One region of the Dehalogenimonas sp. NIT-SK1 genome, then DNA from elsewhere that is predicted to be linked to it. Evidence: riboswitches for the same ligand, from Rfam matches in the RefSeq annotation. Region 1 holds a riboswitch; the other holds the start of a gene.

Region 1 (7,884 bases):
CCTTTTATGTGGGGGAATAACAAAATCAATATTCTTGACGCGCCGGGATATGCGGATTTTGCCGGTGAAGCTCGTTCTGCTGTCAGTGTGTCCGAGTCTGCCGCCATTGTAGTGGCGGCGTCTTCCGGGATTGAAGTCGGCACCGAGCAGTCCTGGAGCCTGGCTGAAGCAGCCGCGTTGCCCCGCTTTTTCATAATAAACAAAATGGACCGTGAGAATGTCAATTACGATACGGTGGTGGAAGCGCTGCAAGCCAGGTTCGGCCTTAAGTGTATACCGCTGACGGTACCTATCGGGTCTTTCAAAGATTTCAGCGGTGTTGTCAATGTGCTGACAATGAAAGCCTTTAACGGGACTCATCCGGCAAAGGAAGAAGCCATTCCCGCTGAGATGGAAGCTGCGGTCAAGGAATACCGGGAGCGTCTGGTTGAGGCGGTAGCGGAACAGGATGATGTATTGATCGAAAAATTCCTGGGCGGTGAAGAGATTAATGACGAGGAGTTAACCGCCAGTTTGAAAAAAGCGGTGGCTGACCGGTCCGTGGTGCCGATACTGGCCACCTCAGCGCTGACCAACACAGGAGTGGATTCATTACTTGATTTCATCGTCAACTACGCTCCGTCACCCGAGGGGCGGGAAGTAGCCCTGGCTGACGGAGGCTCTTTTCAATCCGCCGAATCCGGTTCTCCAGCGGCGCTGGTGTTTAAGACTACGGCGGATCCATATGTTGGGAAGCTAACTTATTTTAGAGTTTTCCGGGGGGCGATATCGTCAAATTCACATGTCTGGAATAGCGTCAAGAAGGCTGATGAGCGTATCGGGCAGATTTACATAATGCGCGGCAAGACACAGGAAGCGGCGACCCAAATCGGAGCCGGTGATATCGGCGCGGTAGCCAAGCTGGCGGTTACTACCACCAATGATACTCTGGCTTCCCAGGAGTCAGCGGTTACCATCGCTCCCATCGTCTTTCCACCGCCGTCCTATTCCGTAGCGGTGCATCCGAAATCCAAGGCCGACGTTGATAAACTGGGACAAGCCATTACCCGGCTGCTGGAGGAAGATCCCACACTGTCGAGCCACCGGGACGGTGATACCCATGAGACCATTGTATCCGGTCTGGGTGATACCCAGATGGATGTTATGGCGGAAAAAATGAGCCGCAAATACGGCGTGGCGGTGGACCTTAAACCACCACGGGTGCCGTACAAGGAGACCATTACCGGATCGGCTAAAGCCGAATATAAACACAAAAAACAGACCGGAGGCCATGGACAGTATGGGCACGTAGTGCTAGAGGTAGAAGCACTGCCTCCAGGCAGCGGCGTGGAATTTGTTGATAAGGTTGTTGGTGGTGCCGTGCCGCGGAACTATATTCCGGCGGTGGAAAAGGGCATCAAAGAATCCGTGCAGGAAGGCGGCGGCCTGGGATTCCCCATTGTTGATGTGAGGGCTACCCTGGTTGACGGCAGCTTCCACGCGGTGGACTCTTCAGAAATCTGTTTCAAGATTGCCGGGTCTGGCGCTCTTAAAAAGGGTATGGAAACCGCCGGGCCGATATTACTGGAACCGGTGGTTTCGTTAAAAATTACAGTTCCTTCGGCTGTGGTCGGTGATATTATTGGCGACCTCAATACTAAGCGGGCCCAGGTTCAGGGAATGAACCCCGACGGGGAATTTACCACTGTCGAAGCCATGGCCCCTCTGGCTGAAGTCCAGCGTTACGCTATTGACCTGAAAAGCCTGACTCATGGGCAGGGACAGTTCACCATGGAATTTGACCACTATCAGCAGGTGCCGGCACACCTTACCCAGAAGCTGGTGGAGGAAAGAGCGTCCGAGATTACAGCCGCTCAAAGCAGTCACTGATAGGCAATTGAAAAAGGTATTGCTTACTTAGACAAAGCGATAAGCAATCAGGAGAGAGGCCATGGTCTCTCTCCTTTTGTTTGCCGCCGAATGATTTTGCTTAACAACTGTTTCCCTATTGTTGGCTGCGCTGTAAGATTGACATCTTTTAGACCGCCGGTATAATGAGGTCGGCGGCAAGTAAATGCCCGTAAGATGCGCCGCGTCATCAATTTCAGTAAACAGAGGTTTGTTTATGGATGTCTGGTTTGAAGGATACAGAACGATAGAATGCAGTCTGAATAGAGTAAAGGCAGATATTAACAACATTGGTGACCATTATTTGGGGCTTACCAGTTTTCTGCCCAACTTGACCAGTGTTGAAATACTGGAACAGGGTAGTGATTTTGTGGTCATCAAAACCAATGAAGGCATTACCAAACGCGTTAATATCAATAAACGCGTCAAACCGGATATTGTGGTCGTGGAATATGATGAAGAAACCCAGACCGGCTCAATGCTTACGACCAAGGCTCACTTTACCGACAAGTTCACCAGACATGGCGCGACGGTTAATCATCGTACCCGGATTAGCCGATTCAAGGCACCGGGATTACTGGGTTTTATCTATCGGAAGCTTGGAAAAACGAAAACGGGGAACGCTTATTTATCCGCATACAAGACTTACCTGGAGACACGGATTAGCTGAAACCTCGGTATCTTTTTTCAAATAATCTACTGACCAACCCGAACCAGCTCAGGGTAAATTCCTACTTCCCACTAGTCAGACAGCACAGGCTCCACGGGCTGAATGGATGGCGGTGGCTTTCAGTTTGGCAAAAACCTGTTTGCCGATAGCCAGCTCCAATTCAGTGGCCGCTTGTCGGGTGACAAGAGCCATCAGCTTCAACCCACCGCAGTCCAGCTCCAGCCTTACCAGAGGGTTGACCAGGCTGAGACGAGTGATGGTCCCCGTGAAATGGTTACGGGCACTGGTTCTATCGTCACTGATTGATATCACGACATCTTCCGGTCGGATGAACAGGTCCACGATATCACCCGGCTGGAAGTTGCCTACCGCCTGAACCGGCAGCCCGGACACTGAGGCGGTAAATAAACCGTTATCAGCGGCGGTTATTTCCCCGTTCCATATGTTTTCCACGCCGATAAATTCCGCTACGGTGCGGCAGGAAGGAGCCATGAAGATATCATCGGCTTTGCCGAGCTGCAGCAATTCACCGGCCACCAGTACCCCAATGCGGTCAGATAATCTCTGTCCCTGCGCCAGGTCATGGGTGGTCATCACTACGGTCAGTCGGTGCTGTTTAATAATATCGGTAACTAAATTCTCCACTGCGGTGGTGGAATTGGGGTCTAGATTGGCGGTAGGTTCGTCCAGGAACAGCACCTCCGGTTCACTGGCCAACGCCCGGGCCAGCGCCACGCGCTGAGTTTCACCTCCGGATAATGTTTTAGCCTGGCGGGACGCATAATCCTGCAGATTGACCATGGCCAAAGAATCCATTACCCTGGATTTTATTTTGTCATTATTCAAGCCCCGCCACCGGAGCGGCTGAGCTACGTTTTCAAAAACACTTGAGGCGAATACCAGGGGATTCTGATGAACGAAAGACATGCGGCGGCGCAGGGCCAGCCGTTGTGAATGGGTTTCCGCCTTTTCTCCATTGATAATGATTTCACCTGCTGCCGGTGTCTCTAACAGGTCGAGCACCCTGATAAGGGTGCTTTTTCCGGCGCCGCTGGGTCCTATTATGCCCAGGGTTTCCCCGGAGTCAATCGTAATATTGATATTTTTCAGCACCGCGGTATGACCATAACCGTGGCTCAAATCGCGGGTTTCAATAATACTCATAAATTAATCTGTGGCTTTTATTTTAATCTTGGCTTCCCGTTGCTGCAGCCAGCCCAGTCCGAAGTTTATCAGCAGGGCTATGGCCAGCAGTATTATACCCAGGGCTATGGAAAGCTCGATGTCACCCCGGCCGGTTTCCAGAGATATGGCAGTGGTCAGTACCCTGGTATAACCGCTGATGTTGCCGCCGATCATCAAGGCCAGACCGACTTCAGATATCGCCCGGCCGAAACCCAATATGACAGCGGTAAAGATTGCAAAACGGGCTTCTTTTAGCATCAGCAAACCCATCTGAAGGCGGTCAGCGCCCAGGGCAACGGCAGTTTCCCTGGTCAGCCGGTCAATTCCGGAATGTGCGGAAATGACCAGCCCCAGCATCAGGGGGGTTACCAATAGTGCCTGACCGATAACCATAATGGTTGGTGTGAACAGCAGGCCCATTTCACCCAGTGGTCCTGCTCGTGAAAAAAACAGGAAAACCAGCAGGCCGACCAGAACTGTCGGAAGGCTGAAAAGGGTATTGATGAAGCTTATCAGGAAACGTTTGCCGGGGAAGGAATTGTGGAAAATGACCGCGCCGAGCGGCAAGGCAATGATGGCGGCGATGACACTGGCGGTCGCTGAAATACTCAGCGACCGCCAGGAAATCTCAATGACATCCGGATCGAGCGATATGATCAGCTCGATGGCTTTTTGCAGTCCTTGCCAGATTGCTTCCAATTAAATCCTTCAGCTCGTAGGTTCTTCACCGTAGGTAGGCGTAAACAACGGGTCTCCGTAATCCTTAACGCCGTACTGCCCAATGATATCCTGTATTTCATCGGTCATCAACCACTCAGCCAGAACCTGGGCTGCTTCCGCGTTTTTTACGCCCGGTACATTTTCAGGGTTGACTGGTATGGCAGAATATACATTCAGTAAAATAGCGCCACTGTCAACCAGGGCCGCAAGGCCGGTATCACCCTTGTAGGCCAGGAAAGTTCCCATGTCGGATACGGTGTAACCACCCAGTTCACTGGCCATCAGCAGAGTTGGTCCCATGCCGCGGCCGGCCTCAACATACCATTCACCTGAATTGGTGATATCAGTATAATCATAACCGGCAGCTGCCCAAATAGCTTTTTCCTTGGAGTGAGTTCCGGAGCTGTCACCACGGGAAATAAAGCTGACTGACTGTGTTTCTTCCAGTTTCTGGAAAGCTTCCTCCGGTGAAAGCCCGGCTATGCCGGCCGGGTCATCCGCCGGACCGACAATAACAAAGTAATTACTGGCAAAAGCATAGCGTTCAGTGCCGTAGCCGTCGGCAATAAACGTAAGTTCACGGGCCTTGTCGTGAACGGTGATTATATCGACATCACCTCGTTTGCCATACTCCAGGGCAATGCCGGTGCCGGCATACAGCACGTCCAGTTCAACCCCGAATTCATCTTCAAATTCAGGTTCCAGTAACGACCAGAGTCCGGTGTCATAAAGACTGGTGGTGGTGGCGACTCTCAGCCTGACGCTGGGGTCGAGAATGCTGAGCCCCTCATCGGTTGTGGTCGGGGGTGGGGTGTTAGTAGGGTCAGGGGTTGAGTTTTCGGTAGCGCATCCCGTTGTGGAAGCCGCAACCAGAATTATCGAGAATATAAAACCGGAGAGCTTAAACCATTTCTTTTTCATAAAAACCTCATTAATTATTACTTAGAGGCAATAAAAAACACCTCTCTTAGAGAGGTGTGCGGCCATACGAAGCTTCAGTCATGGTTTGCTCTCCTTTCCAAATCACGGGAGGCCCGGTCGTTTCCAACGGAACCCTCGGGGCGGGTATTATCCCGCCCGCCGGTTTTTTTGCCATGCCCTCTGAGAAGGGTTTAGGCTCCAAAACTCGGAGACATCTATTTGATTATCAACTATGCTAACACAAGGTACTAGTACCAGTCAAAAAGTTCTACTTCCCGGTTAATTCCCTTATTTTTTCCGTGAAAGCGGGCAACACCTTTTTCCAGTCACCGACGATGCCGTAGGTAGCGGATTTGAAGATGTTGGCTTCAGGGTCCTTGTTGATGGCGACAATAGTCTTAGCCCCGGAGATGCCCGAAAGATGCTGGGATGAACCGGAGATGCCTACGGCGATATAAAGGTCCGGAGCGATTATCTTGCCGGTAATGCCTATTTGTCCGCTGTCCGGCCACCAATCCTGGTCACAGGGCGGGCGGGAGGCACCGACGCTGGCGCCAAGAATGTCGGCCATCTGCTTCAGATGCTCAAATCCCTCCGGTCCGCCCATACCCCGGCCGCCGCCGATGACGATTTTGGAGTCCTCAATTTTAGAACCTGTTTCAGCAACAGCAACCCTTTCAATTATCCGGATGCCGGAAGGTGATTCGGGGCTGTCCATCTCTATTATTTCAGCGGTGCCCTCTCCGGGAGATGCCGGGTTAAATGCCTTGGGACGGATGCTGACTATCTCGGGTTCTGTCTCAATGGCAAAGTCAGCCAAAGCGTTACCGCCGTAGACGGGCCTGGTATAGATTGTCCGGGAGCCGTCTCGGCTGATATTAATAACATCGGTAATCGCGGCGGTCTGGAGCGCGGCCGCCAGCATGGGAGCGAGGTCTTTGCCCAGGTCGTTTTCCGCTACCAGGACAAAACGGGGGGTAAGGCTGCTGATGGCACGGGTGATATTTATAGCGGCAGCGTCAGCGGTTATGTTTCCAGTTTCAACAACAAAAACTTTCCCGGAGCCAAATTTACCGGCATCAGCTCCGGCGGCCGCGGCGCCGCTTCCAATAACGACAGAGCCTACTGTTTCGCCGGAATCCGGCGCTATTAGCCGCGCCGCCGCGAAAAGCTCAGCAGCGACCGGTGCCAGCTTGCCGTCCCTTGCTTCTGTTACTATTAAAATGCCTGTATTATCGCTCATGTTTATCCTCTTAAATCAATTTCAACTGCCGGAGTTTATCAGCCAGTTTGACACCCTGTTCTTCAGGAGTGTCACCGGTGATCATTTCACATTGGGTTTCCCGCTGCGGCTGATAGAGTCTCAAGAGTGTAACCGGCTGGCCGTCAGCGCCCGCTGAAATGTTATCGGCGCCTATGTCAGCGGCATTCCAGTAAAGCGGCTCCTTCTTTTTAGCCGCCAGCACGCCTTTGATATTGGGCAGCCGCAGCTTGCCCAATTCCCCGGAAATGGTGACTATGGCCGGAAGCGGTGCTTCGACAATTTCATAGCCTTCAGAGGTTATTCTTTCAACGCGCAATTTACCATCCGTGGCTTCCACTTTGCGGGCACGGCTGACGACCGGCAGATCCAGGGCACCTCCCAGTAAGATGCCGGTTTGTCCGGCATCCCAATCCGCTGCCTGGCGGCCAAGGAGGATAATATCAAAATGACCGGATTTATTGACAGCCAGGGATAATAACCGGGCGGTAGTGTTGCTATAAGTGTTGTCAAAGGACGGGTCTTCCAGCATGATAAGCTCATCGGCGCCTAAAGCCAGTGTTTTCTTAAGCAGCTCTTTATGCAAACCGCTGCCCATGCTGAGAACTTTCAGCCGGCTGCCGGGGCAGGCGTCTTTCAACCGCAGACCGGCTTCCAGGGCGTGTTCGGAGTAGGGGTCCATTACCGGAGCTAAGCCAGCCGGCGGGACTACTTTTTTAGCTTGGGCGTCAATTTTAAAGCTGGCCGGTGGAATTTCAGGGTCGGGGATTTGTTTAACCAGGACTAGAATGTCCAAAACTGCCTCCATGGTAATTATTGAACGAATGGTCAATGATGTTCTTAATTTATCATCGCAACCGGCGGCGGGTCAAATTATTAGACCCGGGTAACAGCGAGACGCTCCAGCGGAATGAGGTCTTTTATAATATCGGTATAGCTGCCGGGCAGATGCCGATTGATTATGTTTTGTATCTCAACCGCCTGACCGGTGCCGAATTCCAGCAGCATCCAGTCCGGCTGGCGTTCCTGTTCAGCTACCTGACGCACCAATGCGCGAATGATATCCAGCCCGTCCTGACCGCCGTCAAGAGCCGTCTGCGGCTCAAAGAGATTCCCGTGAGCCTCTTTTGAAGGAACGTAAGGCAGATTGGCGCAGATGATATCAAAATGCTTGTCCCTAATACTCAACATCAAGTCACTCTTGATAAATTCAATATTAGCGCAACCTAGACTGGCAGCG
Region 2 (7,884 bases), 850 kb from region 1:
CTTCCCGCTGGATGAAGCCCATCACTTCTTCCGCGGTCTGGGGGGCCTCGGCTGAATTATAAGAAATACCCAGTTCAATAAGCATGTCAGCAAAGCCCATCACTCCCAGGCCGATCTTGCGGGTTTTGCGCGTCTGCTCAGCAATCTGCGGCAGCGGGAACTTATTGACGTCAATGACGTCATCCAGGAAACGAACCGCGGTACGCACCGTGTAACCCAGTTTGTCGTAGTCAATCTCCTTTTTGCCGTTACCCTTGACCATGCGGGACAGGTTGACCGAGCCCAGGTTGCAGGACTCATAGGGCAGCAGCGGCTGCTCGCCGCAGGGATTGGTTGATTCAATGCGCCCCAGGTTCGGCGTCGGGTTTTCATCATTGATGCGGTCAATGAAGACAATGCCGGGGTCGCCGGTCTTCCAGGCCAGCTGCACTATCTGGTCAAAAATTTCCCGGGCCTTGCGGGTGCCCAGCACCTCGCCGTTGTGGGGGTTGACCAGCTCATAATCGGTATCGGCGCTGACCGCTTCCATAAATTTGTCGGTAATGGCTACTGAAAGATTGAAGTTGGTCAGCACCCCGGCGTTCTGCTTGGCGGTGATGAAATGCTCAATGTCCGGATGGTCAATGGACAGGATGGCCATGTTGGCGCCGCGGCGGGTGCCGCCCTGCTTGATGACATCGGTGGCCACGTCAAAGGCGCGCATGAAGGACACCGGCCCGGAAGCCACGCCGCCGGTAGTGCCTACCCGGTCGGACTCGGGGCGCAGCCGGGAGAATGAAAAACCGGTGCCGCCGCCGGATTTATGAATCATGGCGGTATGCTTGACGGCATCAAAGATGCTTTCAATGGAATCCTCAATAGGCAGCACGAAGCAGGCCGAAAGCTGCCCCAGCTCCCGCCCCGCGTTCATCAGCGTCGGCGAGTTGGGCAGAAATTCCAGCCGGGACATCAGGCCGTAGTATTCGTTTTCAATATCGCGCACCTTGCAGTCCGGGTTGTAGATCAGCTCGGCGGCAGCCACGGTGCGGGCCACCCGGCGCAGCATATCCTCCGGGGTTTCGGTGGGATTGCCGGACTTGTCCTTTTTCAAATAACGCTTCTGCAGCACCGCCAGTGAATTATCAGCCAGTTCCACCTTTTCGGGGACCGCGTTTTTCTTATTCGGTTTTGTGTTTCGGGTACGGGTGTTGACCGGCATAATTTTCTCCTCTTTAGATGGTTTGGTAATAACGGGGGGGACAGGCGGCAAAGGCGGGTCAGGCACTTCGGCTCTATCCGGCATCGGCGCTTCCTTAACTTCAGTTTCTTCAGCGACAGCCGGAGGCCTGGCGGCGTCAATAATATCCTTGACCAGTGACTCAATCTCGTACTCAGTAGCCGCGATCGGCTGGCGGGCATCGGCCGGCATGAAGGCTTCCATTCCCGGCAGCGAGGCCGGTTTTTCCAGCCGGTCGATAACCCGGGCGGTGATTTCCTCTACCTTGCCGCGCTCCGCGATGCCCATGGCGGAAGCCTGGTTGAAGATTATCTGGGCAATGCGGTTTTTATCAACGATGGGTTTACCTGACGGCTGCGGTGTCATGGCCTTTTCTCCGTTTTATTTTCTTTTCGGCTGTTTCCAGCATCAGCGGCAGCTGTGACCGACTGTCCGTTTCCGAGCGGCCGACCAGCTTATCCACCATTTCCTTGAACTCTGTTACGTCAGTGAACTTGCGGTACACCGAGGCGAAGCGGATGTAGGCGATGTTGTCAACCGCCTTGAGCTTCTCCATCACCTTGTCGCCCACTGCCGAAGAAGCTATCTCGGCCCGGCCGGTTTCAACCAGTTCGGACTCTATTTCATCCGCCAGCTTATCTACGGTACCCACCGGCAGCGGCCGCTTCTCCAGGGCTTTATGCAGTCCGCCCAGCAGCTTGTCCTTGCTCCATTCCTCGCGGCGGCCGTCTTTCTTGATGACATATACCGCCGTCGGCTGGATTCGCTCATAGGTTGTAAAGCGGTAGCCGCAGCTAAGGCATTCCCTCCGGCGGCGAATACCGTCTTCGACCTCCCGGGAATCAACCACCCGGAAATCATTCTGCCGGCAGCTGGGACAATTCATTCGGTAAATCCTTATCCTTGAAATTTCCTTATTCAGATACAGGCAAGCGGCGACATGATGCTGACGTTTAAACACTATCTGTTGTGTTGCCCGCATACATTACCACTAGATATAGTGTATGTCAATAGGAAAAAAGTCCGGTGCTGAAGCTGAAAAAACCCGCTGAAACGTAAAAATATTTTCCGGTGCGTGGCTAAACTGTTTGATAAGCATAAAAGGCTTGGAATACAATAAATTGATTTGAATTGGCTGTATGAGTGACAGACGAAACGGCAGATTTTATGAACAACACTGATTTCAAAGAAATAGACGAAGCCAGGAAGCGGCTCGGCCTGGGTGAAACAGCAACCATTAAAGAAGTAAAGGCCGCCTATAAACGGCTGTCGCACCGGCACCACCCGGACAAAACCAAAAGCGAGAGCAGCCGGGAAATGACGGAAATCAATAAAGCCTACGCCGTGCTTAAGGATTATATAGAAAATTACCGCTACAGCTTTAAAGAAGAAGATATTGTCGGAAACAGTTATTTCAGGGAACACTTCAAAAGGTTTTATGAAGACGGATTCTGATAACGGTGGGAGCCTGTTCGACTCCAGGGCCGCGGAGTATGACGCCTGGTTTGACGGTGAAGGCAAAACTATTTTTGCCATTGAACTGGCGGCTATCCGGCATGTACTTCAGAACCTGCCCAAGCCGTGGCTGGAGGTCGGTGTCGGCAGCGGTCGCTTCGCCCAAGCCCTGGGCATCGAAACAGGTATTGATCCCTCGGCTAAACTGCTGAGAATGGCAGAGGCCCGAGGTATCCGGACGACCCGAGGCAGAGGCGAAGAATTACCCTTTAAAGATGAAACCTTCGGAACAGTATTTCTGATAATGACCCTCTGCTTTACTGAATCACCGTCCCGGGTGCTGGATGAAATCCACCGCGTTTTAAAAGACCGGGGTAAGGTTGTAGCCGCCATGGTTCCCGCAGACTGCGCCTGGGGCAGCTTTTACCAGGTTAAGAAGTCAGCCGGGCACCCAATATACCGTTATGCTGACTTTATAAGCCGGCAGCAGCTTATTGATCTGCTGGCTGCCGCCGGTTTTAAGGTCACCCGAAACGTATCAGCCCTTTTCCAGCCGCCGGGCCGGGTTAATGAACCGGAACAGCCGCAGGACGGGGTCCGCACCGAAGCTGGTTTTATTGTTATCGTCGCTGAAAAACCATCGTACTGACCCGTTATTGACCTATATGTTCAGCAGCCAGGCGGCTATCGCAAAGTAAAGCGCCACACCCAGCACGTCCATCACAGTGGTAATAAAGGGCGCTGAAACTAGTGCCGGGTCAATCTTGAGCCGCTGGAAGAAAAACGGCAGACTTGCGCCGGTCAGTGTAGCCAGGGTGGAAAGCAGCATCAGGGTCATCATCACTATCAGGGCAACCTCAAAATCCCGTCCCAGCAGGTAAGCCCAGGCCAGCACCACCAGGCCCAGCACCAGTCCCAGCAGCAGACCTACCCCGCCCTCGCGCAGCACCACCGACATTTTCCGCCGCCCGGCGATTTCCCCGGTAGCCATGCCGCGGATTACCACCGTGGCTGACTGGGCTCCGATGTTGCCTCCGGTACCGATAAGCAGCGGGATGAAGGCGGCCATGATCACCAGTTCCGCCAGCAGTTCCTCCTGGCCGGCGATTATGGTGGCGGTAAAGGTGTTGGCGAAGATAAGCAGCAGCAGCCATACCGTGCGCCGCCGCACTACTGACCAGATACGGTCGGTAAAATATGCCCGCTCGGAACCGGGCACCGCGCCGAAGCGGTAAATATCTTCGGTGGCCTCTTCTTCCATTATATCGACCACGTCGTCCCAGGTGATGATGCCCACCAGCCGGTTCTCGGCATCCACCACCGGAATGGCCAGCAGTTCATAATCCTTGAGCAGCCGCCCTACTTCTTCCTGGTCGGTATCGGTATAGACTTTGCGGGGTTCGTCGGTCATGATTTCGGTAACACAGGTCCGCGGTTCAGCCAGCACCAGGTCCTTCAATGAAACCGTTCCAATCAGTTTCCGCTGGCGGTTGATGACATAGGCCATGTAAATGGTTTCCTTGGATACCGCCAGCCGCCGGATTTTATCCAGCGCTTCGGCGGCGGTCATCTTCTCCTGCAGATCCACAAAATCCGGCGTCATCGCCCTGCCGGCGCTATCTTCGGCGTAACCCAGCAGCTTGAGGGTCATCTGCCGGTCCTGCGGAGACAGCAGGCGCAGCAGCCGCCGGGCCAGGGCGGCCGGCACTTCATCAAAGAGTTCCGCCCGGTCATCCGGCGGCAGTACTTCCAGGAAGCGGCGGGCGGTATTGTCGGTGAAAAGCTCCATCAGCGCCAGTTGCTGGCGGCCGTCGAACTGGTCAAATACCTGGACCGCCAGGTCCTTGGGCAGTAGCCTGAAAGCGGTCAGTGTTTCCGCGTCAGGCATTTCGGTCAGCAGCAGCGCTATGGCGTCAGCGTCCATGGAACTCAACGCGACGCGCAGCTCCTTGTACTGTCTTTCCTCCATCAGCCGGCGAATTTCCTGAACTTCCAGGGCAGTCTCCTTTTCACCTGAAAAGTTTTTCATATTGTAACACCCTTCGCTCCGGTAGCAAGCATTTTAAGTCGTTTCAACGGTCGGCAAAGCTAAAATGAAAAATAATTACCCGGTATTATACTTTTAGGACTAATTATATTGACAGTACTAAAACCATGGTGCTACAATCCTAGCGAATTTGCCGGCCAGGCTCACCGGTCGGCTGATGAAAAGGCTCTTCGAGTCCGAAAATCTAAAGCTGATTCAGTTATGGTGTTCGGACCTGTAAGCCGCAAGGCTTCGAGGGTGGCGGCGGAAACGCCGGCGCCTCCCGCGCTTAGGAAAGGAGAGGGCATAAGTGTTAACCAAATTTCATTACCGGGGACGTTTTTAAGTCGGCGTCTCCTTTTTTATAGGCAAAGATTTTTTACCCGGTCATCCAGATGAACAGGAGAGGTAAATTGATGAAACACAAAAATATCCTGGTTTTGGTTTTCGCGCTGATGCTGGTAATGCTGCCGGTATTGAGCGCCTGCACCGATGATTCAACCACACCCCCGCCCACCACCACTTCACCACCGGCTACTGAAAGCCTGCTGCCAGTCTCCGATGATGTGGCGGGTGTTGACGCCAGCCTGGTTTATGCCAGCTACTGCGCATCCTGCCACGGCACCCAGCGCCAGGGCGGAGTAGGTCCTGCCCTTTCCCGTGATCAGAGCGTGGCTTACCTGTCCCAGTGGCTGCCGGTTCACCGCACCGGGGTAACCATGGATTCCCGCCTGCGGGACCTGCTGATCAACTGGATTTACACAAATTCCACCCAGACCTCAGCGCCCGCCCCGACTGATCCGGCACTGGTCTATGCCTATAATTGCGCCGTCTGCCATGCGGCTGACCGATCCGGCGGCAACGGCGGTCCTTCCATTGAGCAGATTGACCTGCAGCGGCAGACCGCTGACTTCCTGGCCGTTTTCCTGAAGTCGCACTACTCGGGCGTGTATTTGACCCAGGAACAGCACGAACTGCTGGGCAACTGGCTGAAATCAAACCCGTAGGAACAAATAAGGAATAAAAGCTAAAATACATATCTAGACCGGAGTGGGACCCAGTCCCATTACAAAGGAGAAAAGATGGATATTTCAAGTCTGAGAAAACCTAACCTGACCCGCCGGGATTTCGTCAAGGTCGCGGGTATGACCACAGCCTACTTTGGTTTGAGCCAAGCTCTGGCCCCGCAGATAGTGGAAGCGCTGGAAAGCACCAGCGGCAAACCGGCGGTAATCTGGCTGGAAGGCCAGAGCTGCACCGGTTGTACCGAATCCTTCCTTAACAACCAGGAGCCGGACGCCACTTCCATCCTGCTGGATACCATTTCCCTGCGCTACCATGAAACGGCCATGGCCGCTTCCGGGCACCAGGCCGAGCAGGCACTGCAGGACACCATTGAAGAGGGCGGTTATGTCCTGGTTATTGAAGGTTCCATCCCGCTGGCTGAGGATGGCAAGTTCTGCACCATAGCTGGCAAACCGTTTACTGAAATAGTCCGCGAAACCGCCGCCAACGCCGCCGCCATCATCTGCGTCGGCTCCTGCGCTACCTACGGCGGCATCCCGCGGTCCGGCCCGACCGACGCGGTCGGCTACCTGTTCCGCGGCAAGGAACTGCATCATGAATTTGACGATGTCGGTGAAAAACCGGTCATCAACCTGCCCACCTGCCCGCTGCACAATGAGCGGCTGGTGGCCACCATCGTCCATTACATCACCTTCGGCACCGTACCGGCGCTGGACCAGTATCGCCGTCCTTACGCTTTCTACGGGCAGCTGATGCACAACAATTGTCCGCGCCGCGGCCACTATGAAGCCGGGCGTTTCCTGACTGATTACAAGAATCCGGCCCAGAAGGACTACTGCCTGATTCTAAAGGGCTGCAAGGGACCCATCGCCATGCAGGACTGCTGGGACCGAATGTGGAATGGCCGAGCCAGCTACTGCATTGAAGCCAACATCCCCTGCGTCGCCTGCTCGCAGCCGGAATTTTATGAAGACACCAGCCCGCTGTACGCCCATGATTATGACTTCGGGCTGCCGCCGCAGTAATGATTAACTCAACCCTTGAAATTGGAATTGGAAATCCAATGTTCGAAAATAAGGTTGGAAAGGTAAAATAACTATGACGCGCATTGTCGTTGATCCGTTAACCAGAATTGAAGGACACCTCAGAATCGAGGTTGAAGTCGAAAACGGCGTAATTACCGACGCCTGGTCCGCCGGTACCATGGCCCGCGGCTGGGAAAAACTGCTCCAGGGACGCGACCCCTGGGACGCTCCTTACGTCACCAGCCGTGTCTGCGGCGTCTGTGAAGGCGTTCACACTATCGCCTCAGCCCAGGCGCTCGAGGACGCTTTCGGCATTGAGCTGACCGAGGCTGGCCGGCTGATGCGAAACCTGTTCTCCGCCGGATATTACATGCATGACCACTACATTCACTTCTACATTCTGTCCGCCCTGGACTACCTGGACATAATGGCCATAGCCTCCTATGAAGGCGCCGACCCAGGTCTGCTGGCCATTAAGAGCAAGATTGTGGGCCTGGTCAATGCCGGAGACACCTCACCCTTCACTCCGCGCTACACCCCGGACGAGTTCTCGGTAAATGATCCGGAAACGGTCACCACCCTGGTATCGCATTACATTAAAGCCGCGGAACTCAAGGCCAAATCACAGAAGATGCTGGCCTACCTTACCGGCATCCAGCCCCATCCCAACGCCCTTACCGTCGGCGGCTGCACTGCCTCCCCCAGCTTTGAACAGCTGATGTCGCTGCGCGAACTGTGGGTTGAGCAGGCTGACTTTGTTAATAATGTATATCTGCCCGACGTAGCGGCAGTGGGTTACGGTCCGCTGCTGCCGCTGGCCGCTGCCGGCTTCGGCGCTACCGACGGCAACTACCTGGCCTACCCCATGCTGCCCCAGGGCAGCTCCGGCGCTGCCGGTGACATCTCATTCGGCGGCTCCGACCCCATGTTCCAGGGCGGCGTAATCATGGCCGGCGGTCCCCGTGGTTCACTGGCCGACATAAATAATGCCAGTGTCCAGGATGTCGATTACAGCAAGATAACCGAATCCGTCACCAATTCCTGGTATGACTATCCAGCCGGAGTCGACGCGCTGCATCCATCCGAGGGCGTGACCGATTACAATCTCAATAAAGACGGCGCCTACTCCTTCCTGA

The links. Region 1 has a riboswitch for molybdenum cofactor ahead of ACZ48S_RS03100 (ABC transporter substrate-binding protein). Riboswitches for the same ligand answer to the same signal wherever they lie in the genome.
Region 2: another riboswitch for molybdenum cofactor. It lies ahead of ACZ48S_RS07620 (c-type cytochrome); the one in region 1 lies ahead of ACZ48S_RS03100 (ABC transporter substrate-binding protein).

The regions. Positions count from the first base shown of each region.
Region 1 is NZ_AP042352.1:575,656-583,539, forward strand. Features, by position in the region: gene fusA (elongation factor G) at 1-1,869, shown strand, start outside; gene ACZ48S_RS03085 (hypothetical protein) at 2,054-2,557, shown strand; gene ACZ48S_RS03090 (ABC transporter ATP-binding protein) at 2,633-3,721, opposite strand; gene ACZ48S_RS03095 (ABC transporter permease) at 3,725-4,441, opposite strand; gene ACZ48S_RS03100 (ABC transporter substrate-binding protein) at 4,451-5,383, opposite strand; molybdenum cofactor riboswitch at 5,458-5,606, opposite strand; gene ACZ48S_RS03105 (electron transfer flavoprotein subunit alpha/FixB family protein) at 5,652-6,626, opposite strand; gene ACZ48S_RS03110 (electron transfer flavoprotein subunit beta/FixA family protein) at 6,637-7,440, opposite strand; gene prmC (peptide chain release factor N(5)-glutamine methyltransferase) at 7,521-7,884, opposite strand, start outside.
Region 2 is NZ_AP042352.1:1,455,194-1,463,077, forward strand. Features, by position in the region: gene ACZ48S_RS07595 (vitamin B12-dependent ribonucleotide reductase) at 1-1,582, opposite strand, end outside; gene nrdR (transcriptional regulator NrdR) at 1,560-2,102, opposite strand; gene ACZ48S_RS07605 (J domain-containing protein) at 2,360-2,671, shown strand; gene ACZ48S_RS07610 (methyltransferase domain-containing protein) at 2,655-3,320, shown strand; gene mgtE (magnesium transporter) at 3,333-4,700, opposite strand; molybdenum cofactor riboswitch at 4,875-5,014, shown strand; gene ACZ48S_RS07620 (c-type cytochrome) at 5,114-5,704, shown strand; gene ACZ48S_RS07625 (hydrogenase small subunit) at 5,780-6,748, shown strand; gene ACZ48S_RS07630 (nickel-dependent hydrogenase large subunit) at 6,822-7,884, shown strand, end outside.